One region of the Verrucosispora sp. CNZ293 genome, then DNA from elsewhere that is predicted to be linked to it. Evidence: riboswitches for the same ligand, from Rfam matches in the RefSeq annotation. Region 1 holds a riboswitch; the other holds the start of a gene.
What was found. A riboswitch is a leader RNA that binds a small molecule or an ion and turns the genes downstream of it on or off. The one in region 1 is predicted to bind cobalamin.

Region 1 (12,003 bases):
CCGTTCGGTGCCGGCGGGACTGGCGACGGTGAACCGGGTGGTGGGCCACTCCACCCGGCGGGTGGCGCCGTCGGACATGGCGATGGTGGGCCGGCTGACCTGGAAGTCGTAGAAGTCCTCCGGGTCCAGCTCGGTGACGGGCCGGGCCTCCCACACCTGTTCCAGGTGCTCGACCGCCGCGGTGGAGGCGTCCGCCGCGTCGTTCCACCCCTCGAAGGCGCAGATGGCGACCGGGGACCGCAGCACCGGCAGCCCGTCGAACTCGGTCACGCCGTCACCTCCTGCTCGTCACCGGCGGTCCGGGGCGCGGGCCCGGTCGTCCGCAGACGGTGCGTGGTGGTGTCGCTGTAGTCCTTCACGTCAGTCAGCCTACGTGCCGCGCCCGGACCCGGCCCGTCGGCCGCGCCGGATCAGCCGGGCGTCGGCACCGGCGGCGGAGGTCGCCGGCACCGTCCGGCGGTGCACAGTGTTGGGCATTGGCCACCAAAACGGGCAACGTGATCCCGATGACACAATGTGGGATCGGACGGTACGCCGGGGCGCGGGCCCGCCCCACCGCACTAACCTGAGGTCGTGCGGACTTCGTTGCTCGATGCGCTGGCAGACCGGATCCTCGTCACCGACGGGGCGATGGGCACGATGCTGCAGGCTGCGGACCTGTCCCTGGACGACTTCGACGGTCTGGAGGGGTGCAACGAGATCCTCAACGTCACCCGGCCGGACGTCGTCCGTGGCGTGCACGAGGCGTACCTGGCGGCGGGCGCGGACTGTGTGGAGACGAACACGTTCGGCGCGAACCTGCCGAACCTCGCCGAGTACGACATCGCCGACCGGATCTGGGAGCTGTCCGAGGTGGGGGCGCGGCTGGCCCGGGAGGCCGCCGACGCGTACTCGACCCCGGAGCGGCCCCGCTGGGTGCTCGGGTCGATCGGTCCGGGCACGAAGCTGCCGACCCTCGGCCACGCCTCCTACGCCAGCCTCCGCGACGCGTACCAGCAGAACGCCGGCGGCCTGATCGCCGGTGGCGCGGACGCGCTGATCATCGAAACCTGCCAGGACCTGCTCCAGGTCAAGGCGGCGGTGATCGGGTCCAAGCGGGCGATGGCCGAGGCGGGCCGGCAGGTGCCGATCATCTGTCATGTGGCGGTCGAGACCACCGGCACCATGCTGCTGGGCAGCGAGATCGGTGCGGCGCTCACCGCCATCGAGCCGCTCGGCGTGGACCTGATCGGCCTCAACTGCTCGACCGGCCCGGCCGAGATGGGCGAGCACCTGCGTTACCTGTCGCAGCACTCCCGCATTCCGGTGTCGGTGATGCCCAACGCCGGCCTTCCGGTGCTCACCCCCGACGGGGCGTACTTCCCGTTGGGCCCCGAGGAGATGGCCGACGCCCTGGAACGGTTCGTCGTCGACTACGGCGTTGCGCTCGTCGGCGGCTGCTGCGGCACGACTCCCGAGCACATCCGGGTGCTCGCCGAACGGATGCGCGACGTGCGGCCGGTGGTCCGCGAGCCGCGCACCGACCCGGGTGTCTCCTCGATCTACCACCACGTGCCGTTCGCGCAGGACGCCAGCGTGCTGATGGTGGGGGAGCGGACGAACGCCAACGGCTCCAAGGCGTTCCGCGAGGCGATGCTCGCCGCCGACTGGCAGTCCTGCGTGGAGATCGCCCGTGGCCAGGCCCGCGACGGCTCGCACCTGCTGGACCTCTGCATCGACTACGTCGGTCGGGACGGCACCACCGACATGCGCGAGCTGGCCGGTCGGTTCGCCACCGCCTCCACCCTGCCGATCATGCTGGACTCCACCGAGCCGGCGGTGATCGAGGCCGGGCTGGAGATGCTCGGCGGGCGCTGCGTGGTCAACTCGGTCAACTACGAGGACGGCGACGGCCCGGAGTCCCGCTTCGGCCGGGTGATGCCGGTGATCATGGAACACGGCGCGGCCGTCGTGGTGATGTGCATCGACGAGGAGGGGCAGGCCCGCACCGCAGCGGACAAGGTCCGTATCGCCTCCCGGATCGTCGACGACCTGACCGGACGCTGGGGGATGCGGCTGCCGGACATCATGGTCGACGCGCTGACCTTCCCGATCTCCACAGGTCAGGAGGAGACCCGCCGCGACGCCATGGAGACCATCGAGGCGATCCGTGAGATCGCCCGACGCTACCCCGGGATCAACTTCACCCTGGGCATCTCCAACGTCTCCTTCGGACTCAACGCCGCCGCCCGGCAGGTGCTCAACTCGGTCTTCCTGCACGAGTGCGTGCAGGCCGGGCTCACCTCGGCGATCGTGCACGCCAGCAAGATCCTGCCGATGTCGAAGATCCCCGACGAGCAGCGCGAGGTCGCCCTCGACATGGTCTACGACCGCCGCCGCGAGGGCTACGACCCGTTGCAGCGGTTCATCGAGCTGTACGAAGGCGTGGACGCCGCCTCGGCGCGCGCCACCCGGGCCGAGGAGCTGGCGGCGCTGCCGCTGAACGAGCGGCTCAAGCGGCGGATCATCGACGGGGAGCGCAACGGCCTGGAGGCCGACCTCGACGCGGCGATGGCGGCGGGTACCGCCCCGCTGCTCATCATCAACGACATCCTGCTGGACGGCATGAAGGTCGTCGGTGAGCTGTTCGGCTCCGGTCAGATGCAGCTGCCGTTCGTGTTGCAGTCCGCCGAGGTGATGAAGACCGCGGTGGCCTACCTCGAACCGCACATGGAGAAGGCCGACGACGACGGCAAGGGCCGCATCGTGCTCGCCACCGTCAAGGGCGACGTGCACGACATCGGCAAGAACCTGGTCGACATCATCCTGTCCAACAACGGCTACGACGTGGTGAACATCGGCATCAAGCAGCCGATCTCCGCCATCCTCGATGCCGCCGAGCAGCACCGCGCCGACGCCATCGGCATGTCGGGCCTGCTGGTCAAGAGCACAGTCATCATGAAGGAAAACCTGGTCGAGATGGCGTCGCGCGGGGTCGCGGAGCGCTGGCCGGTCCTGCTGGGTGGCGCGGCGCTGACCCGGGCGTACGTCGAGGACGACCTGCGGTCGATGTTCCCCGGCCAGGTGCACTACGCCCGCGACGCCTTCGAGGGGCTGTCCCTGATGGACCGGGTGATGGCCGCCAAGCGCGGCGGTGCCCCGGTGGTGGATCCCGAGCGGGAGGCGGCCCTCGCGGCCCGGCGGGCCCGCCGGGAACGGCAACGTGCGGTGGTCGCCGAGTCGCTGCCGGAGCTGCACGACACCTCGGTACGCTCCGACGTCGCCGTCGACGTGCCGGTGCCGGTCGCACCGTTCCACGGCACCCGGGTGGTCAAGGGGGTGCCGCTTGCCGACTACGCGGCACTGCTCGACGAGCGGGCCACCTTCATGGGCCAGTGGGGTCTGCGCGGTGCGCGCGGTGGCAAGGGTCCGTCGTACGAGGAGTTGGTGGAGACCGAGGGCCGGCCGAGGCTGCGCTACTGGCTGGACCGGCTGATCGCCGACCAGGTGCTGGAGGCGGCCGTGGTGTACGGCTACTTCCCGGCCTACTCCGAGGGCAACGACCTGGTGGTCCTGGACGAGAACGGGCACGCCGAGCGGGCCCGGTTCACCTTCCCCCGGCAGCGGCAGGAGCGGCGGCTGTGCCTGGCCGACTTCTTCCGGCCGCGCGGCGAGGACCTGGACGTGGTCGCGTTGCAGCTGGTCACCGTTGGCCAGCCGGTGAGCGAGTACGCGGCGAAGCTGTTCGCTCGCAACGAGTACCGCGACTACCTGGAGGTGCACGGCCTGTCGGTGCAGCTCACCGAGGCACTCGCCGAGTACTGGCACAAGCGGGTCCGGGCCGAGCTGAAGCTGCCCGACGGCCGTACCGTCGCCGACGACGACCCGGCCGACCTGGCCGGTCTGCTGCGCACCGACTACCGGGGTTGCCGGTACGCGTTCGGCTATCCGGCCTGCCCCGACCTGGAGGACCGGGCGAAGATCGTGGAGCTGCTCGGTGCCGAGCGGATCGGCGTGCAGCTGTCGGAGGAGTTCCAGCTGATGCCGGAGCAGGCCACCGACGCCATCGTCGTCCACCACCCCGAGGCCAGCTACTTCAACGCCAAGTGACGCCCGCAGGTGCCGTGACCTGCACTTCCGGCACCTGCGGTAGGAGTTTGATCATGATCAGGCCGTCCAGGGCCTCCGGTTCGTCATCGTCGGCCTGGTCCTCACCGAACGCCTTGTCAATGGCCCGGCGGGTACGGTCCGCACTGGTGGGCAACAGGTGGGTGTGGGTCCACAGGGCGAATCCGGGGTCGGCGTGACCCAGGTACGCAGGCATCGCATTGGCGCTTGGCCGGCTCATGCCGGTGACACGGAATGACGGCGGTCACGGTGCCGCAGCGGCCAGCACCACACGCTAGACGGCCTGATCCCGATCACCGTCAACGAACTCCGACGGCTGTTCCACGCTCTGATCATCGAACCCACCCGACGCGTCGGCGACGTCATCGCCTGGTCCATCTTCCAACGCCAGCGCCAAGCCAAAGCCAAGATCGGTCACTACACCCGATAAGACCTCACCGAGCCCTGAAACGGATCTGCTACTGGAGTACTAGGGCCACTGGACGGCCTCAACGACGAGTTCTGCGGAACACGAATTATCATCGATCCGCTCGGCTCGAATGGTGAGCGATGACTTGCCCTTAGGCACGCGTAGTTCCTGTTCCTGACTCCCAGAACCAGCCATGCCATTGCCGAGAGCTTCGCCATCAGCGAGAAGCTCCCACCGAACCCGCGCGCGGTCCAAGCATCCGTCAACGACGATGCTCAGATCTCGCTGGCGTGCCGGACCCGAGAGGGTGGCCTGTGCCTGAATTATCTGTCCCGACGAGTCAAGGAACCAGCGATTGGTACATGTAGTATGCATTCCGAAGTTGAGACCCCCGGTCGTGCATTCCTGCTGTGCCGCGTCGCCGATGGAGAACCGCATTTCGGTGCGATTAGGAACCTGAGGAAGAAGCAAGGCGGCGACGACCGACAGTGCAGGGAGGCCAAGTGCCACTCCTGCCACACCGAGCCTACGGCGCGTCTTCTTGCGCAGGATGTCCTTGGCGGTCGTGCACTCGGATTCGTATGCGGCCAGGATCTCTGGCTTGTCCAGGGAGAGCGCCAACGCGCGGACAAAGGGCCTCGCCATATCCAGCGTCGCCTTCGTTCGAGAGGAGGTGTTCGACGCTTGCACGGCCACGATGACAGCGACTAGCGTGCCTGTTATCGCCGCAAACCAGGACCCCCGTTCCAGCCAGTCTGTCCAGTCCGACATGGCTCTCCCTTTTCACCGCTCCGCAGTTGCAGGAAATACGAGCGAGCATAGACGGACGTCCGGCGGCACGCCGGTTCTGCTTCGCTCTGCGGCAGGCACCCATTGCCCCATTTGCGCGTATTCCGGCGGGCTCCCAGTTCCCACGCTCGCCGCACCACTTCCGGCGCGCCCACCACGACCGGTCGCCAGCACCGAGCGGCGTAGTAGGTCGACCGAGTTCTGCCGCAACGCCAGGGTGGCCAGGCGGGTGCCGTAGCGGCCGAGGGCGAGCGCGGTGGCGGGGTCGAGGGAGCGTACGAAACTCTGCTCGATGCGTCGCGGCGCGCGGGCGAGGATCTCCTCCGCGAGCCGGTCCTGCTTTCCTGGGATTCTGTCCAGGTTGGGCTTCACCCGGCCAGGATGGCAGAACCGCGCGAGGTTCAGCACTCGTCGCTGTCCATCTCGCCGACACGGCCCGGCTCGTCCAGCGGCTCCTGCCGCTGCGTGTCGGAGCCGGGTACCGTCGATTGTGGCGGCTCGCTGGTGGGAGGCCAGCAGATCGCCGCACAGTCCTCCTCCCGGCAGCTTCGCCATGCCGCCGAGCGCGCGCACCATCGTCGACCCACGGTTCCCCGCTGAGCTTGCGCGAATTCGACGTGTCCGTGGCCTGTCACTGCGCGATCTGGCCCGCCTTGCGTACGTCGGGAAGAGCTACGTGCACGACCTTGAGACGGGCCGTACCCGACCGTCCCGGGAACTCGCCGCGTACCTTGACGACACGTTGCAGGCCGGCGGGCAGCTTGCCGCGATGGTCGTCGACGCGACGACGGTGACCACCCCCGACGACGATGACCGCCTGGCGTACGTGCTCGCCGAGCCGACCCGCCTCGACGCCGCTGCGGTGCGGCTGCTCGCCGAGGTGCTGGCTGCGCAACGCCGCCTCGACGACGTCCTGCCGGCTCCGGTGACACTGCCGGCCATGCTGGCGCAGTGGTCCACTGTGCAGCACCTCGCCGAGCGGGCCGCCGGGCCGTACGTCGGCCAGCTGCACGAGTTGGTAGCGGAGTGGACGCAGTTCGTCGGCTGGTTGCATGCGGAAGCCCGCAACGACGGTGAGGCGATACAGGTGCTGATCGAGGCCGCCAGGCAGGCCGACGCCGTCGACAGTGGCCCGCTCGCGGCGCAGGTGGAGAACTTCCGAGGCTACCTGGAGCGGCAGCGAGGCAACCCGCGCGGCATCGTGCGCCACTTCCTCACCGCGTACCACACACCCGGGGCGACGGCCCTGCAACGCGTCGGCGACGCGGTCCAGGCCGCCCACGGGTACGCGCTACTCGGCGATCGACGCTCAGCGGCAGGGCTCCTCCGTGAGGCGAGCGACCTCGCCGAGGCGGCCGAGCGCGAGCAGGCGCCGGTGCTGGCCTACTGGCTGACGCCCACGTTCAGCAGGATGGGGCTGGGGCTGGCCTATCTGGCGCTCGGCGACACGCCGGCCGGCGTCGACAATCTGCGGGCCGGGTTGGCCGGGTTGCCGCCTGACCAGCGGGATGCCGCATGGACGCAGGAGTATCGGCAGGCACTCGCGGTCGCCACCGGCTGAGCTGTCCGTCAACCGTCCCGGACAGGACGCCGGACGCCTCGCACCTGCCCTGAGTGCCCGCGGCCATCGCACGATTCTGGTGGGTGGTGGCGGTGCACCCCCACGTACCGCCGCCCCCGTCCCCGACCTTCGGCGGAGGTGATGGCGTGAGCAGATGGCACAGGTTCTGGTGGTGGCTGCGGCGGCGGCCGATACCGCTGGCTGACGGTGGGCAGTGGCGGGAGACCGTCGAGCAGGAGGCCGCCCGGCAACGCCTGCTCGACCAGGCCCGGCGCAACGCCGGGTGGTCCGTTGTTGACGGCGGCGTTGGACGACCTGCCGCGCGAGGATCCCGGCGAGCTGACGACCCGGTTCCTCGCGTGGCTGCGGTGCACCTGCGGGGCGTAGCTACGCCGGGGCGTGACCGACGATCGGCACCCCGTCGTATCCGCCGTCCTTTTCGTACGCCCGCCTGTCTGCGACCGGTCAAGCACGGCCCGGCCGGACGGCGCAGCCGGATGTGACGTCTGTTGCATGGACACGCCGACACACCATCTGGTGTCTTGCGTTCACGGGTGGCCCATATATGGTGTCACTCGTAGCTGGTTCGGGCGCCCATCCGGGGCGGCCGAGGCAAGAGGGAACCCGGTGGAAATCCGGGGCTGCCCCGCAGCGGTGAGTGGGAACGACAGCCGTCACACAGCACTGGGCTCCGGCCTGGGAAGCGACGGCCAGTAGGAGCGCGTAAGCACGCCCACGAGTCCGAAGACCTGCCAGCACGCCGCCCGCACTCGTGGGCGGCGGCCGCAGGCCGCGTGGGACGGCCGACGCCATCAACGGGCCGTGCCTGCTGCGCGGATCCCGTGGCGTCCTCCCGCGTGTCCGAGGCCCTGGGCAGACGGCGCGAGGAGAGAGACGTGACGGTCGTGCGGGAGGTCCCGGCCTCCGACGCAGGTGTGTCGGAGCAGCGCCGGCAGGTGATGCAGGTCCGCAAACGCGACGGCGCCACGGAACCGGTGGACGTCAACAAGATCGTCCGGGCGGTGGAGCGGTGGGTGGCCGACCTCGACGAGGTCGATCCGCTGCGGGTGGCCACGAAGACCATCAGCGGCCTGTACGACGGTGCCACCACCGCTGAACTGGACAAGCTGTCCATCCAGACGGCCGCCGAGCTGATCGGTACGGAGCCGCAGTACTCGAAGCTGGCGGCGCGGCTGCTGGCCGCGTACGTGGACAAGGAGGTCCGGGGGCAGCAGGTGGCCAGCTTCAGCCAGTCCATCCGGTACGCCCATGGCCTGGGACTGATCGGGGACGCGACAGCGGCGTTCGTGGCCCGCAACGCGCGCAAGCTGGACGACGCGGTGGACCCGGACGGTGACCTGCGGTTCGAGTACTTCGGACTGCGCACCGTCGCGGACCGTTACCTGCTGCGGCATCCACAGACCCGCGAGGTGGTGGAGACGCCGCAGTACTGGCTGCTGCGCGTGGCCTGTGGGCTGTCGCAGACGCCGGGTGAGGCGATCGGGTTCTACCGGCTGATGTCGAGCCTGGCGTACCTGCCGAGCTCACCGACGTTGTTCAACTCGGGCACCCGGCACACCCAGATGTCGTCGTGTTTCCTTGTCGACTCGCCGCGCGACGAACTCGACTCGATCTACGAGCGCTACCACCAGGTGGCGAAGCTGTCGAAGTTCTCCGGTGGGATCGGCATCTCCTGGTCGCGGGTCCGGGGTCGGGGCGCGTTGATCCGGGGCACCAACGGCAGGTCCAACGGCATCGTGCCGTTCCTCAAGACCCTCGACGCGGGGGTGGCGGCGGTCAACCAGGGTGGCCGCCGCAAGGGCGCGGCCTGCGTGTACCTGGAGCCGTGGCACCCGGACATCGAGGAGTTCCTGGAGCTGCGGGACAACACCGGCGAGGAGTCCCGGCGTACCCACAACCTGAACCTCGCCAACTGGATCCCCGACGAGTTCATGCGCCGGGTCGAGGCGGACGGCGACTGGTCGCTCATCGACCCGTCGGACGCGCCCGAGCTGCCGGACCTGTTCGGTGAGGCGTTCGACGAGGCGTACCGGGCCGCGGAGAAGAAGGCCGTCCGGACGGTGAAGGCCCGCGACCTCTACGGCCGGATGATGCGTACGCTCGCGCAGACCGGCAACGGGTGGATGACGTTCAAGGACGCGGCGAACCGCTTGTCCAACCAGACCGGCGCGCCCGGCAACACGATCCACCTGTCGAACCTGTGCACGGAGATCCTGGAGGTCAACAGCGACACCGAGACGGCGGTGTGCAACCTCGGGTCGGTGAACCTGGGCGCGCACGTCACCGCCGACGGCGTCGACTGGGAGAAGCTGCGCGCCACGGTACGCACGGCCGTGGTGTTCCTCGACCGGGTGATCGACATCAACTACTACCCGGCCGAGCAGACGGCGGTGTCGAACCCGCGCTGGCGTCCGGTCGGGCTCGGGTTGATGGGTTTGCAGGACGCGTTGTTCACGCTGCGTCTGCCGTTCGATTCGGCACCGGCACGGGAGTTGTCGACCCGGGTGCAGGAGGAGATCTTCCTGACCGCGCTGGAGACGTCGGCCGGGCTGGCCGAGCGGTTCGGCCCGCATCCCGCGTACGCCGAAACCCGTGCCGCGAAGGGCGAGTTGCATCCGGACCTGTGGGGTGCGGAGGTGACGCAGGCGCAGCGGTGGACCGAGGTGCGGGAACGGATCGCCCGCCACGGCCTGCGGAACTCGCTGCTTGTCGCGATCGCGCCGACCGCCACGATCGCCTCGATCGCCGGTTGTTACGAGTGCATCGAGCCGCAGGTGTCCAACCTGTTCAAGCGGGAGACGATGTCCGGTGAGTTCCTCCAGATCAACACCTACCTGGTCCGGGAGTTGAAGGCGCGCGGACTGTGGACCGCGCCGATCCGGGAGCAGATCAAGCGGGCCGAAGGGTCGGTGCAGGGCATCGCCGAGCTGCCGGCTGAGGTGCGGGAGCTGTTCCGTACCGCCTGGGAGCTGCCGCAGCGGGCACTGATCGACCTGGCCGCCGCCCGCGCCCCGTTCGTCGACCAGTCGCAGTCGCTGAACCTGTTCCTGAGCGCGCCGACCATCGGCAAGCTCTCCTCGATGTACCTGTACGCCTGGAAGGCCGGGCTGAAGACCACCTACTACCTGCGGTCGCGTCCCGCGACCCGGATCCAGCAGGCCACCGTCGCCGTCAAGCCGATCGTCGCGGTCAGCGACGACGAGGCGCTGGCCTGCTCCCTGGAGAACCCCGAGAGCTGCGAGGCGTGCCAGTGACCACAGTTTCCGAAACCAGCACCGACAAGCGGCAGATGCTGCTCGACCCGGGCATGGACCTGACCCTGCGGCCGATGCGCTACCCGCAGTTCTTCGACAGGTTCAAGGACGCCATCAAGAACACCTGGACCGTCGAGGAGGTCGACCTGCACTCCGACCTCGCCGACCTGGCCAAGCTGTCCCCGGCGGAGCAGCACCTGGTGTCCCGGCTCGTCGCGTTCTTCGCCACCGGCGACACCATCGTCGCCAACAACCTCGTGCTCAACCTCTATCAGCACGTCAACTCCCCGGAGGGGCGGCTCTACCTGTCCCGGCAGCTGTTCGAGGAGGCGGTGCACGTCCAGTTCTACCTGAACCTCCTCGACACGTACGTGCCGGACGAGCGGGAACGGTTCGCGGCGTTCGCCGCCGTGGAGAACATCCCGTCGATCGCCCGTAAGGCCGAGTTCTGCTTCAAGTGGATCGACTCGATCTTCGAGCTGCGGGAGCTGCGGACCCGCGAGGACCGGCGGGCGTTCCTGCTGAACCTGATCTGCTTCGCCGCCTGCATCGAGGGGCTGTTCTTCTACGGCGCCTTCGCCTACGTGTACTTCCTGCGGTCCCGGGGCCTGCTGCACGGCCTGGCCTCGGGCACCAACTGGGTGTTCCGGGACGAGTCGATGCACATGGCCTTCGCCTTCGACGTGGTCGACACCGTACGCGCCGAGGAGCCGGACCTGTTCGACGACGAGATGCGGCGGCAGGTCCGGGACATGCTCGCCGAAGCCGTCGAGTGCGAGGTACAGTTCGCCGCCGACCTGCTCGAACAGGGCGTGTCCGGGCTCTCCCTGGTGGACATGCGCGAGTACCTCCAGCACGTCGCCGACCGCCGGCTGGCGCAGCTGGAGATCGAACCGCTGTACGGGTCGAAGAACCCGTTCGCCTTCATGGAGTTGCAGGACGTGCAGGAGTTGTCCAACTTCTTCGAGCGGCGGGTATCCGCCTACCAGGTCGGGGTCACCGGCACCGTCGCCTTCGACGACGACTTCTGACGGCGGTCCGGCCGTAACCGCTGACCGGGTCCGGCCCGGCGATGATCCTGCCGATCACCGCCGGGCCGCCCGGTTCGTGGGCCTGCCTCAGACCCGACCGGCGATCAGGTACTGCATCCGGTGCTCGTGGTTCGGCGCGACTCCGAACCGCCGGTCCAGCTCGAAGACGGACGTCAGCGGCGTGGCGGTGACCCCGGTGAGCCCCGCCCGTACGAGCACTGCCACGGTCTGGTCGATGGAGGTCGCGGCGGCCAGTGGCAACGCGGCCCGTACCTCGCTGTCGTAGTGGTCGGCGAAGTTCTCCGAGGCGTTGTCCAGGCCCTCGGGGAACCAGGTGCTGTCGACCACCGCGACGGTGCCGCCGGGGCGCAGCAGGCGGGCCCAGTTCGCCACCGCGGTCTCCGGCTCGCGCAGCGTCCACATCAGGTAGCGGCTGACGACGGCGTCGAAGCTGGCGGGTGGGAAGTCCGGGTGCACGGCGTCGCCCCGCCGGATGACCGGACCGTTCGCCATCGCGGTGGCGTGCCGGCGGGCCTGGTCCAGCATGCCCTCGGCGAGGTCGATGCCGGTGACCCGGTGGCCGAGTCCGGCCAGCACCATGGCGACCTGCCCGGTGCCGGTGCCGACGTCGAGCACCTCCAGTGGCGCCGGGGGCAGCGCCTCGGCCCAGATCTCTGCCCAGGCCCGGGTGTCGGCGGCCAGGCGATCGGGACGTTGCTGGTACTCGTCGTAGCCGGGGGCCCGGCCGGTCCAGTACGTGTTGATGCGGTCCTGTGCGCTCATGACGGCACTTCGCTTCGCTGCGTGCCGTCATGAGGCACCACGGCGCTG
Region 2 (12,003 bases), 1.1 Mb from region 1:
GGACACTTTCCACACCTCGAACGCGTTGGTGAAGAGCAGCAGCTTCGCCTCCGTGTTCAGTCCGGTGCCCTGCGCCGACCCTGCCAGCCAGGTGAAGCCCACCTCCACCGCGTACAGCTCATCGCGGTCCGGCAGGCGCCGGGAATCCCAGTAGGCCGTTGCGCCCACGGCGCGCCCACTGATCTTTGCGACCTGCGCGTACGGCAACAGCGTCCCCTGAGCCGCCCGGGTCAGCTGTACGTCGATGTAGTCGCCAACCTCGGCCGCGGTGGGCACCCAGGGTCAGCGATGCGCTGGTTCCCACCACACCAGATTGGTGGCCACCTGGGCGACCGGTTCGATGATCTCCCACCCCTCGACGATCAGTCCGTCGTCGATCCTCCAGATGTCGACGACTGCGATCTCTGGTCCCGCGTCCGGCAGCCAGCGCCGTGAGTACACCACTACGTGATCGCCGTCGGCCAGCACCTGACGGATCTCGACCTGCATGCCGGCGAGCGACACCAGTGCGGCGCGGACGGCGGCGAGCCACTCCCCCTTCGTCGATGTGATTGAGCCCGGCCGGTGGTGGAGGAAGTCATCACTCAGCGACCGCGCGAGCGCCTCGACGTCACCTGTCTCGATCAGCCCTGCCAGCGCCCGTTGGACGAGGTTCTTGTTCTCCGTGGTCATGGACGCAGTGTTTCCGCGTCCGCGTCGCTTGTCGATGACATCGGATTTCATGGCGTTCGACTCCACAATGGGTACGCTTCATGATCGTGTACGTGGTCGGGGAACTTCTGCGGCAGTGGCGGCATCGCCGGGGTCTCAGCCAACTGGATCTTGCTATCGCCGCGGACGTCTCGGCTCGTCACGTCAGCCTGGTCGAGACGGGTAAGTCCAAGCCGAGCGCCGACATGATCCTCCGGCTCGCGGCTCAACTCCACGTGCCGCTCCGTGATCGCAACCGGCTCCTGCTCGCCGGCGGCTTCGCGCCCCGCTACACCGAACGTCCCCTCGACGACAGGGCGCTGTCGGCCGTCCACGACGCGATCCGCCGGGTGCTCCGCGCACACGAGCCGTACCCAGCCCTGGTCTTCGACCGCCGGTGGAACATCGTGATGACCAATCGCGCGGTCGAACCCTTCTTCGCACAGGTGGCTCCCGACCTGCTACGGCCACCGGTCAACCTGGTGCGACTGGGACTGAACCCGCGCGGGCTCGCTCGCCTGGTCGTCAACCTGGCCGACGTACGCGCGGTGTTCCGCACCCGGATCTCACGCCAACTCGCCACAGCTCCCGACCCTGAACTCACCGCACTCTACGAGGAACTCCTGGCACCCGAACCCGACAACGAGCCAGACAGACGTGTCGACGCCGACGTCGTGATCCCCATGATCCTCAACATCGACGGACGAGAGCTGCGGCTGTTCTCCACCATCACCACATTCGGCACCCCGATGGACATCACCATCGACGAGGTCGCAATCGAGTCCTACTACCCCGCAGACGCGGAGAGCGCCGCCTACTTCACGCGGTAGCCCGCGGATCGGCACCGTCGCGTCACTGGCACACGTCGGGCGGCAGCTCGCTGAGCCGTACGCTCAGCTGGGTGCCGAGCTGACGGAATCCCAGCGCCTGCGCCACTCGGCGCGACGGTTGCGGTCGAGCCCGCCACTGCGGCAGCAGACCACCGGCCAGGGCGTCCGTGACGGCTGCGGAGGCGACCGCACGGGCCAACCCGCGCCCACGATGATCCGGCGCGGTGAGTACGCACATGTGGGCTACCCGAGCCGGCCAACGTCGGTAGCCGGCCGCCGCGACACAGCGGTCCCCATGGCGTACCACGAACGCGGAAGAGTCGATCTCGGCCAACCCGCATTCGTCGGCATCATCGGCCGGGACAGACGCCAGGAGCGTGGCGAGATCGGCATGGTCGCCGGGTACCACTTTGGCGGGGTCGAGCTGAGCCGGCCGGAAGCCGTCCACGTCGAGGTACGCCAGGCTCGCCGGGCCCAGCACCTCGACGACCGGCAGGACGGTGCGCAGCCGGTCATCGTCGGTCAGCGCCTCGACGGGCACACCGTGCAGCGCCTCGCGTACCGATGCGGTCCAGTGGTCTGCCGGCACCGTGACGAGGGCGGCGTCACCGAGTACGACGATCCCGACCCAGCCAGGGGGACAGAGCAGCGATCCCGTCGAGACGGCTACGTCGACGCCGCCGTCAGCGGGAAAGCCCATGGCGACGCCAGACAGCTCACGCCAGACCTGCCGGGCCCACGCGAACAACGGATCCTCCATGGACCCATCCTCGCGTCTGGCCCGCGTTCACGCGATCGGGTTCACGGCCGGTCAGGGAACGCCTGCCTGCGAGCGGGCCCGCAGACGCAGACCTCGTAGGATCTGCCAGATGGGGTGGGAGGCACTTGGGCAGTGGGGTGCGGATGCGGCTCGCGTCGAGCGGCTCACTGGCGGAGTGGCAAACGACGTGTGGAGCGTAACTGTCGACGGGCGTCGTGCGGTCGGCCGGCTCGGTGCCAGGAGCGACGCTGATCTGGCGTGGGAGACCGAACTTCTCCGGCACCTCGACAGCGCGGGTCTGACCGTGCCGGTGCCGATCCCGACCGCGGACGGCCGGCTGTTCGCCGATGGTCTGGTGGTGATGACCTATCTCGAGGGCGGACCGCCCGAGTCGCCTGCCGACTGGCGTCGCGTGGCTGACACGCTCCGCGAGCTGCATCGGCTGACGAGGGGTTGGCCGCAGCGCCCGGGCTGGCGATCGTCGACCGACCTCCTGCACGCCGAGACCGGGACGAAGATCGACCTGGGTGCGATGCCCGTCGAGGGCGTTGCTCGCTGCCGGGCCGCGTGGGCGCGGCTGGCTGGACGTCGGACGTGCGTCGTGCACGGCGACACCAATCCGGGCAACATCCGGATGACCGCGAGTCGGGTCGCGCTCATCGACTGGGACGAGGCGCACGTCGACGTGCCGGACCTCGACCTGGTGCTGCCGGACAACGCCGCCGGCCTCGACGACGGCGCGTACGACATCGCGGCGCAGGCGTCGGCCGCGTGGGAGGCCGCCGTGTGCTGGGACGACGACTACGCGGTCAAGCGGCTCGGCGAGGTCCGCGCGGTCTGAGCATGCCGTCGGCGACTGACGCTGTCCGGCTTCAGCCCGCTGATCCGTTCGTCGGGTGCTCTCGCCCGTGGTGGTGAAGGGTCAGCGACCAGGTCTGCCCGACGAGGCCGTCGCCAAAGCTGTGGTGGGGCCGCTCGTCGATGAGGCTGAACCCGGCGGCCTGGTAGATCCGGCGCGCGGAGACGAGGATGTCGTTGGTCCAGAGCACGACCTGCCGGTAACCGGCCTGCCGGGCGAAGGTGAGACCCTGCTCGACCAGGCGGGTGCCGATGCCGAGGCCACGAGCCTTCGGTGTGACCAGGAGGACGCGCAGCTTGGCGGTGCCAGGCTCGTCGCCCGCGACCAGGAACACCGAGCCGACGCGTTCGCCGTCGGCCTCGGCGACCCACGCCGCCTCGCGGGACGGATCGTGGCCGGAGGCGTAGTCGGCGACGATCGTCGCGACGAGTGCCTCGAAGTCGGTGCCCCAGCCGAACTGCTGCTGGTAGGTCTCGCCGTGGGCCATCACCACCCAGCCCAGGTCGCCGGGGCGATCAGCGGGACGCACGGTGATCTCGACTTGCCGTTGACACCCATGGGTCATGGCTCAGCCCTTCCGGTCGCTGAAACGATCGTTTCAGTGGAGATAGGCTACGCCGGTGACCGAGGACAGGACAATTCCCTCCGCGCGTAAGACCGAACTGTTGGAGGCCGCGTACCGGTACGCGCTGGAGCACGGCCTGGCGCATCTGTCCCTGCGCCCGCTGGCCGCCGCGATCGGTTCCAGCCCGCGCGTCCTGGTCTTCCTCTTCGGCAACAAGGACGGCCTGACCCGGGCGGTCCTGGCCCGGGCCCGGGCTGACGAACTCGCACTGCTCAACCACATCCAGAACTCCGGCAACCCGGAGGCCATCGGCCTGGCCACCGCCGTCGAGCGTCTCTGGGGGTGGCTCGCCGCCGCGGAGCACCAGCAACTGCTGAAGCTGTGGGCCGAAACCTACGCCACGTCCCTGGTGGAGCCGGACGGCGTCTGGGCGGGTTTCGCCGCGGCGACGGTGCACGACTGGCTCACCGTCCTGGCCGACTGCCAGCCCCCGCAGGAGCGGGACAGCGCCCCGGGCGCCGCCCGCCGTACTCTCGCTCTCGCGGTGCTCCGGGGCGCGTTGCTCGACCTGTTGGCGACCGGCGACCACGACCGGGTGACAGCCGCTGTCCACCACCAGCTCGTCTACCTCCGGGACGGGGCAGCAGCACCGCGCTGACCGGCAGGCCGGGCGGCCCCGGTGTGGTGCGGCCGCCCGGCTCAGGAGTCAGTTGTCGCGGACCTCGGCGGCGGCGGCGACCAAATGCCGCAGGGACGCCTCGACCTCAGGGTAGGCGCGGGTCTTGAGCCCGCAGTCCGGGTTGACCCACAGCCGGCCGGCCGGCACGGCCGCCACGGCGCGGCGCAGCGCCTCGACCACCTCGTCGCGCGTCGGCACCCGGGGCGAGTGGATGTCCCACACCCCGGGGCCGACGCCCCGGCCGTAGCCGATTGCGGCCAGGTCGTCGAGCACCTCCATCTTCGACCGGGACGCCTCGATGCTCGTGACGTCGGCGTCGAGCGCGTCGATGGCGTGGATCACCTCGCCGAACTCCGAGTAGCACAGGTGGGTGTGGATCTGCGTGTCGTCGGCGACGCCGCTGGTAGCCAGCCGGAACGCACCGACGGCCCAGTCCAGGTATGCCTTCTGGTCGGCGCTGCGCAGCGGCAGCGTCTCGCGTAGCGCAGGTTCGTCGACCTGGATGACCCGGATCCCGGCGGCCTCCAGGTCGCGGCACTCGTCCCGCAGGGCCAGCGCGACCTGGTCGGCGGTGTCCGCGAGAGACTGGTCGGTGCGGACGAACGACCAGGCCAGGATGGTGACCGGGCCGGTGAGCATGCCCTTTACCGGTCTGCTGGTCAGTGACTGCGCATAGGTCGACCATTCGATTGTCATAGGTGCCTTGCGGGCCACGTCACCGTAGATGATCGGCGGGCGTACGCAGCGGGAGCCGTACGACTGCACCCAGCCGTGCCGCGTGGCGGCGAAGCCGTCGAGCTGCTCGCCGAAGTACTGCACCATGTCGTTGCGTTCCGGCTCCCCGTGCACGAGCACGTCCAGGCCCAGCTGTTCCTGCAACCGGATGACCTGCTCCACCTCCGCGCGCATCCGATCGGCGTAGCCGGCGTCGTCGAGGCTGCCGGCCCGGTGCGCGGCGCGGGCCCTACGCAGCTCGGCGGTCTGCGGAAACGACCCGATCGTGGTGGTCGGCAGCTCCGGCAGACCCAACCGTTCCTGCTGCCGGGCGGCCCGGGTGGGATAGTCACCACGCTGCCGGTCGGTGGGGCGCAGCGCGGCCAGGCGGCCGCGTACGTCGTCGTGGCGCCAGTCGGCCGGGGCGGCCGGCAGGGGCGCGGGGAGCGTTGTGGTGCCGTCGCGCAGCGCGCGGCCGAGCATGACGACCTCGTCGACCTTCTGCCGGGCGAACGCCAGTCGCTCGGACAACCGGGGGTCGAGGTGGGTCTCGGCGGACAGGTCTACCGGGACGTGCAGCAACGAGCAGGACGAGGAGACGGCGACGTGGTCGGCCAGGCCGGCGACGGTCGCGCCGGCCGTGACGGCGGCCCGCAGGTCGGTGCGCCAGATGTTCCGACCGTCGACCAGGCCGGCGACGACGGTCTTGCCACCCAGTGGTCCGGCGGCGGCGAGGCGGTGGAGGTTGCCCGGTCCGGCGACCAGGTCCAGACCGACGGCGTCGACAGGGGTGTCCAGCAGGGCCGGGAGCGCATCGCCGAGGTCACCGAAGTAGGTCGCCACGAAGATCCGCGGTCGGTGGGCGAGCTCACCGAGTCGGGTGTAGGCGCGGCGCAGGGCGTCGATCTCGGCCGGGGTCCGGTCGGCGACGTAGCCCGGCTCGTCGAGCTGCACCCAGCCGACGCCCGCGCCGGCCAGGGTGGCGAGCATCCGGGCGTACGTCTCGACCAGGTCGTCGAGGCGGGCGAAGGGATCCTCCCCCTTGGCCAGCAGCAGGAACGTGGCAGGTCCGACGAACACCGGCCGGGTGGTGACGCCCAGCTCGCGGGCCTCGGTGTACTCGCCCAGCGCCTTTACCGGGTTGGCGGTGAAGACGGTGTCGGGGCCGATCTCCGGCACCAGGTAGTGGTAGTTGGTGTCGAACCACTTCGTCAGCTCCAACGCCGGTTCGGCGTCGACCCCGCGCGCCATCGCGAAGTAGGTGTCCAGCGTGGACAGGCCGAGCCGGGTGAACCGGGTCGGGACCGCGCCGACGGCGACGGCGGTGTCGAGCATGTGGTCGTAGTAGGAGAAGGTGTTCGACGGGATCGCGTCGAGACGGGCGTCGCGCAGCGTCCGCCACACCTGCGCCCGCAGACCGGCGGCGGTGCTGTGCAACGCCTCGGCGTCGATGGTGCCGGTCCAGTACGCCTCGACCGCCTTCTTCAGCTCCCGACTGGCACCGATGCGTGGATAGCCGAGGACTGTGCTCTGCCCGAACGCGTTACTCACCAAGGGGGTCCTTCCCTCGAAGTGTCCGGCGGACACGGGGAGGGGAAGGCGGGTACGGGTCAGGTACCGGCTTCCGCCCTGACCCTCCCGAGAGGCCGCCGGCGGCGCACACCGGCGGCGCGCGCAGCGCTGGCAGGTCTTCGGACTCGTGGGCATGACACCAGGTCGCCTACTGGCCGTCGCTTCCCAGACCTCGCGGTCCAGTGCTCTGTTGACGGCTGTCGTTCCCACTCACCGCTGCGGGGCAGCCCCGGATTCACACCGGGTTCCCTCTTACGACGTCCCGCCCTCACGGCCGGGACGCACCAGCACCACAGGCCATCGTACGGGCCGGAGCGTGTCGACTGGTCGGCAGTGTCCGAGGTACGGGACGGAGCACGCCGATGGACGGCAGGCTACGACGGGGTGGACGGGAGCGACTTTCCCACCGTACGCACCGCAGTCGACGACACCCTGCTCAGTTCCGGCTGCGCGGGCAGGAACACGGTGGGTACACCCAGCGAATGGTTCATCGCGGCGAGCCGGTACTCGGCCTGCAGGTCGCTCGGGTCACGCACGCCGCGCACGATCACTCCTACGTGGTGGCGACGGCAGTAGGTGGCGGTCAGTCCGCGCCAGGCCGCGACGGTGACGGAGGTCCATTCGACAGGCAGGGCAGCCCGGACAGCGGCCGCTCGCGCCTGTTCGTCGGCGTCCGGGTGTTTGCCGCTGTTGACCGCGACGAGCACGACCACGTCGTCGAAGAGGGCGCGGGCCCTGCCCACCACGTTCAGGTGCCCGGCGGTGAAGGGGTCGAAGCTGCCGGGGTAGACGGCTCGTACGGGCATCCGACCGGGGGTTTGCGCCGGCTCGGGTGACCCTTCGTCGGTGCCCATGGCCCGACTGTAGGTATCGGCTGCCGAATCCGCTGGCCGCTCGGGTGGGCAATATGTCACAGCGCCGCGGGCGCCGGAACCCGGGAAGTGCTTGACGCCCCGAATCTCATCGAGCATTGTCGATTGGCATCGTTCGTCGGATGCTCCGACACGGGGAGGACTGATGAAAGCGTTCGTCACCACCGCCCTCGCCGCCGCCCTGCTGGTGCTCACCACGGGCAGCGCACCCTACGGCCAGCCGGCCGCCGACCCGCCCTGCGCCGGGCAGATCCACCCGAACCCGGGATTCGAGCGTGGCACCACCGGCTGGGAAGCCGGCCCTCGCATGGTGGTGCTCGGCGACGCGACCCGGCCGGCACACCACGGCCGCGCGTACGCCACCTTCGCCGGGCTGGACGTGACCCGTACCGACCTGCTGCGCAGCACCGTCACGGTGCCGGCCAACTGCGACCTGACGGTGCGCTTCTGGGTCCGGACCACCACCACGGAGACCATGCGCGGCGACTACCTGAACGTCGGGCTGGCGGTCACCGGGATACCCCCGAAGACGAGGTTCTCGCTGGCCTTCGACGGTGGGTCGCAGTGGCGGCAGTACAGCATGTCGTCCGGGACCGCGACGACCGAGCGCACCGCGACGGCCAGCTTTCTCTCCAGCGAGACAGCCGGCAACGGCGTCACGACCTTCGACGTCGACGACGTGACCTTCACGTTGAGCTGATTTCCGTGACGCCTACGGGTGGAGCAGGAGCGCTTCGGCTCCCACCGGTCGGAAGCCAGCCGCTTGGAAAGCACGGACGCTGCGGGCGTTACCGGCGGCCTGCTGCGCCCAGACAGGCTGGCCGTCGGGCACCAGATGCCGGGCGGCCGTCGCCAGTGCCCGCCCGAGGCCCCGGTGGCGATGCCCCTCGTCGACCTCGATAGCCGTTTCCCAGCGGCCTGCCACACCGCGGCCGAGGATGACCAGTCCACCCTCGGCCGCCCAGACCCGGACGTCATCCCGGCGCTTCCGTGCCCTGACCTGACGTGGATGATCCGCGCCCGCAGTTTCTTCCAGCTTGAGCTGGGGCTCACCGGCGAGCGGGCTCGCCACCGTCAAGAGGTCGATCGTGTCCATCGAGCGCCGGGTGCGGTCGAGCAGCGCACTCAGGAAGGCCGGATTCATCGCGGCCGCCAGGGCGTCGCAGTCGAGAGCAGCCAGGGTGCGGCGCACCCACAGCGGGTCCTCCTCGGTGAAGATCACGGAATGGGCGGTGAATGCGACGACTCCGGCGTCGCGGCTGCCTGGCTGTGGCACCACGGTGATACCGCCGTCCGGTGCCGGGAAATGCCCCTGGGCTGCCGCATCGAGGATGTCGGCCAATTCGCTGCCCATGATGATCCTTTCCCGACTCCGGCGGTCCCCACGGTCGGTCCCGACAGCTTCCCGAGCATGCCAGCTTCGCGGTGACCATGGTGCCCCGTGAACTCACCGCGAGCGACCGTGCTCCCAGGTGGTCAGCGCGCGATGGTCTCGGTGGCTTCGGTTTCCCCGACCGGCCGGGCGGGGTCGCGCCCGGGTCCACCGGCCAGGACGACGAGGAACAGGGCGGCCATGACGGCGACGCCCACAAGCATGGCCTGCCGCCACCCGTCGACGAAGGCCTGCTGCGCGGCGTGGACCACCTGCGAGCTGTGGGAGCTGGCGTCCCCGGCCGTGTCCAGGGCGTTGGCGATTCCGGCACGGGCGGTGCCAGCGGTGTCCACGGGGACGCCGTCCAGCTTGTCGTCGATGGAGCTGCGGTAGCCGGCGGACAGCAGCGCGCCGAGCATGGCGACGCCGAGGGCGGTGCCGAACTCGCGGGTGATGTCGTTGAGCGCGGAGGCCACGCCCTGCTTGGCGGCGGGTAGGGAGCTGGTGATCGCCTCGGTGGAGGGCGTCATCGCGAAGCCCATGCCGACGCCCATGGCGAGCATGCCGGGCAGGACGGAGAGGTAGCCGCCGTCCACGGAGACGACCAGGGCCATGAGTGTCAGACCGATCCCACCCAGCGCGATGCCGAGGGCCATCGTGGCTCGCGGGCCGATGCGGGTGGCCAATCGGGGGGCCAGCGCTGACGTCATCATCATCACCACCGCCATCGGCATCATCGCGAGCGTGGACAGCAGTCCCGACCAGCCGAGCACGGCCTGGAAGAACGGGAAGAGAACCACGGCGATGCCGGCCTGGACGCCGAAGACGACAAGGAGCGTGAGCGAACCGCCGGCCAGCCCCCGCTCACGGAACAGACGGACGTCCAGGAGTGCGGCGTCCCGGCGCCGCAGTTCCCAGATCACGAACGCGACAAGTGCGGCGAGGCCGACGAGGAGGCTGACAATCGTGACGGGGTCGCTCCAGCCGCGTTCCGGTCCCTCGTGCAGCACGTAGATGAGCCCGACCACGGCCACGCCGGAGGTCAGCGCGCCGATCAGGTCGAAGGGGTGGCCCGAGTGCTCGCGGGAGTCGGGCACCGACCTCCTCGCCATGGCCAGAGCCACGATGACAAGTGACACGGGCAGGACGAACAGCCAGCGCCAGGAGGCCACATCGACGAGCAGGGCGGAGAGGAACATGCCGAGGATGCCCCCGCCACCGGCGATGCCGGTCCACACGCCGATCGCCTTGCCGCGTTCGTGTACGGGGAACGTGGAGGTGATCACGGCGAGGGTGATCGGCATGATCATCGCTGCGCTGACGCCACTGAGCATGCGCGCCGCGAGCATGGTTTCGGCGTTCGGAGCCAGGCCCGCCGCGACGCTCGCGACACCGAACACGACCGTCGGGGGCGCCTGCGCTGACTGCCACATCGCCCCGCGCCCTGGTGGGCAGCGGTGCCGGCTGGTGAGTACTCATGGATTCCTCTCCGCAAGGGCAGCGGCCCGGCCCGGTTCGGCTGGGTCCGGCGCGACGCTAACCACGATGTGCGTCAGTGGCATACAATGTTGCCCATGACGCAAGACGATGAGGATCTGGACAGCCTCGTACGCAAACGGATCCGTGCTCTACGGGTCGCCCAGGGGTGGTCCCTGGAGGAACTGGCCACCCGGGCCCGGCTCAGTCAGTCCTCGCTGAGCCGCATCGAGAACGGCCAGCGCCGGCTCGCGCTGGACCAACTCGTCACGCTCGCGCGCGCCCTGGACACCACCCTGGACCAGCTCGTGGAGACCGCCTCCGACGACATCGTCACCAGCCCGATGATCGATAGCGCCCATGCACTGATGCGCTGGCCCATCAAGGCCGACCCCGGCATGACAGTCGTCCGCCAGCGGATGACCCAGCCACCACCGGACAATCCGGCGCGCATGCGCGCCCACCCTGGACGTGAATGGCTCGTGGTCCTGTCCGGCACGGCGGTCCTGATGCTGGGCCATCGCCGCTTCCGCCTCGAGACCAACCAGGCCGCCGAATTCCCGACCATGCTGCCCCACGCCATCGGCGCGGACGGCGGTCCGTGCGAGATCCTGGGCATCTTCGACCGCGACGCCCGTCGTGGACACCAGCAGCGCGAGAGCGAGAACCCGCAACGGTGACGGCTCGACGGCGGTCTTGCCTGTCAGGCTGCTCTTTCGCCAATCGTCTTGCGTAATCGGAAAGCGATCATGCCGCAGCCGCATGATCGTCCTAATGTCGCGGTATGACCCACGCTTCCCACCACGAGTGCCACGACGACGCCGGACAGGCCCAGATCCTCGACCTGGACGCGGAAGTCCTCGCGGCGCACCTCACCGAGATCACCGCCTGGCTACCCCTGCGCACACCCCCGCGGCAGATCGTGGATCTGGGCAGCGGCACCGGAGCGGGAACCTTCGCCCTTCTCGACCGTTTCCCCGAGGCGCACGTGACAGCCGTCGACTCGTCGGCCGGACATCTCCAGCGCCTGCGGGAGAAGGCGTACGCCCGGGGTGAGACGGAGCGGATCCGGACCGTCCAGGCCAACCTCGACGAGGCCGACTGGCCCGACCTGGGCACCCCGGATCTGGTGTGGGCCTCCGCTTCGATGCACCACCTGGCCCGCCCCGAACAGGTCCTGCGCGGGGTCCACGAACTGTTGCCCGAGGGCGGCCTGTTCGCCGTCGTCGAACTGGCCGGCTTCCCGCGATTCCTTCCCGAGAACGCCCCGGAGGACCGACCCGGCCTGGAAGAGCGCTGCCACGACGCCGCGGACCGGGTCCACGCTGAGCACCTCCCCCACCGTGGCGCCGACTGGGGGCCGATGCTCACCGCCGCCGGATTCACCGTAGAAGGCGAGCGACAGGTGGATGTGCGCATCGACGGGGCGGGCGACCCGGCGGTCGGCACCTACGCCCACACCAGCCTGCAACTCATCCGACACCGGGTGGCCGACGCCCTCGCCGCCGAGGACCTCGCCGCACTCGACCGGCTGATCGACGCCGACAGCCCGCACAGCATCCTGCGCCGTAGCGATCTCACAGTCCGAACCAGACGCACCGTCTGGGCCGCCCG

Region 2: it holds a riboswitch for cobalamin, as region 1 does, so the genes downstream of both, metE (5-methyltetrahydropteroyltriglutamate--homocysteine S-methyltransferase) here and CLT74_RS08925 (ribonucleoside-diphosphate reductase subunit alpha) in region 1, are expected to answer to the same signal.

The regions. Positions count from the first base shown of each region.
Region 1 covers NZ_PEFR01000001.1:1,950,427-1,962,429, reverse strand. The annotation lists gene CLT74_RS08950 (PAC2 family protein) at 1-270, opposite strand, end outside; gene metH (methionine synthase) at 574-4,089, shown strand; gene CLT74_RS08940 (hypothetical protein) at 4,076-4,303, opposite strand; gene CLT74_RS30180 (hypothetical protein) at 4,577-5,287, opposite strand; gene CLT74_RS30175 (hypothetical protein) at 5,300-5,677, opposite strand; gene CLT74_RS08930 (helix-turn-helix domain-containing protein) at 5,598-6,866, shown strand; cobalamin riboswitch at 7,432-7,637, shown strand; gene CLT74_RS08925 (ribonucleoside-diphosphate reductase subunit alpha) at 7,826-10,141, shown strand; gene CLT74_RS08920 (ribonucleotide-diphosphate reductase subunit beta) at 10,177-11,172, shown strand; gene CLT74_RS08915 (class I SAM-dependent methyltransferase) at 11,260-11,955, opposite strand.
Region 2 covers NZ_PEFR01000001.1:876,737-888,739, reverse strand. The annotation lists gene CLT74_RS04075 (GNAT family N-acetyltransferase) at 1-276, opposite strand, end outside; gene CLT74_RS04070 (nuclear transport factor 2 family protein) at 283-738, opposite strand; gene CLT74_RS04065 (helix-turn-helix transcriptional regulator) at 753-1,520, shown strand; gene CLT74_RS04060 (GNAT family N-acetyltransferase) at 1,543-2,280, opposite strand; gene CLT74_RS04055 (phosphotransferase) at 2,390-3,121, shown strand; gene CLT74_RS04050 (GNAT family N-acetyltransferase) at 3,153-3,704, opposite strand; gene CLT74_RS04045 (TetR/AcrR family transcriptional regulator) at 3,760-4,362, shown strand; gene metE (5-methyltetrahydropteroyltriglutamate--homocysteine S-methyltransferase) at 4,411-6,648, opposite strand; cobalamin riboswitch at 6,763-6,973, opposite strand; gene coaD (pantetheine-phosphate adenylyltransferase) at 7,044-7,523, opposite strand; gene CLT74_RS04030 (hypothetical protein) at 7,687-8,241, shown strand; gene CLT74_RS04025 (GNAT family N-acetyltransferase) at 8,254-8,895, opposite strand; gene CLT74_RS04020 (MFS transporter) at 9,018-10,346, opposite strand; gene CLT74_RS04015 (helix-turn-helix domain-containing protein) at 10,488-11,069, shown strand; gene CLT74_RS04010 (class I SAM-dependent methyltransferase) at 11,174-12,003, shown strand, end outside.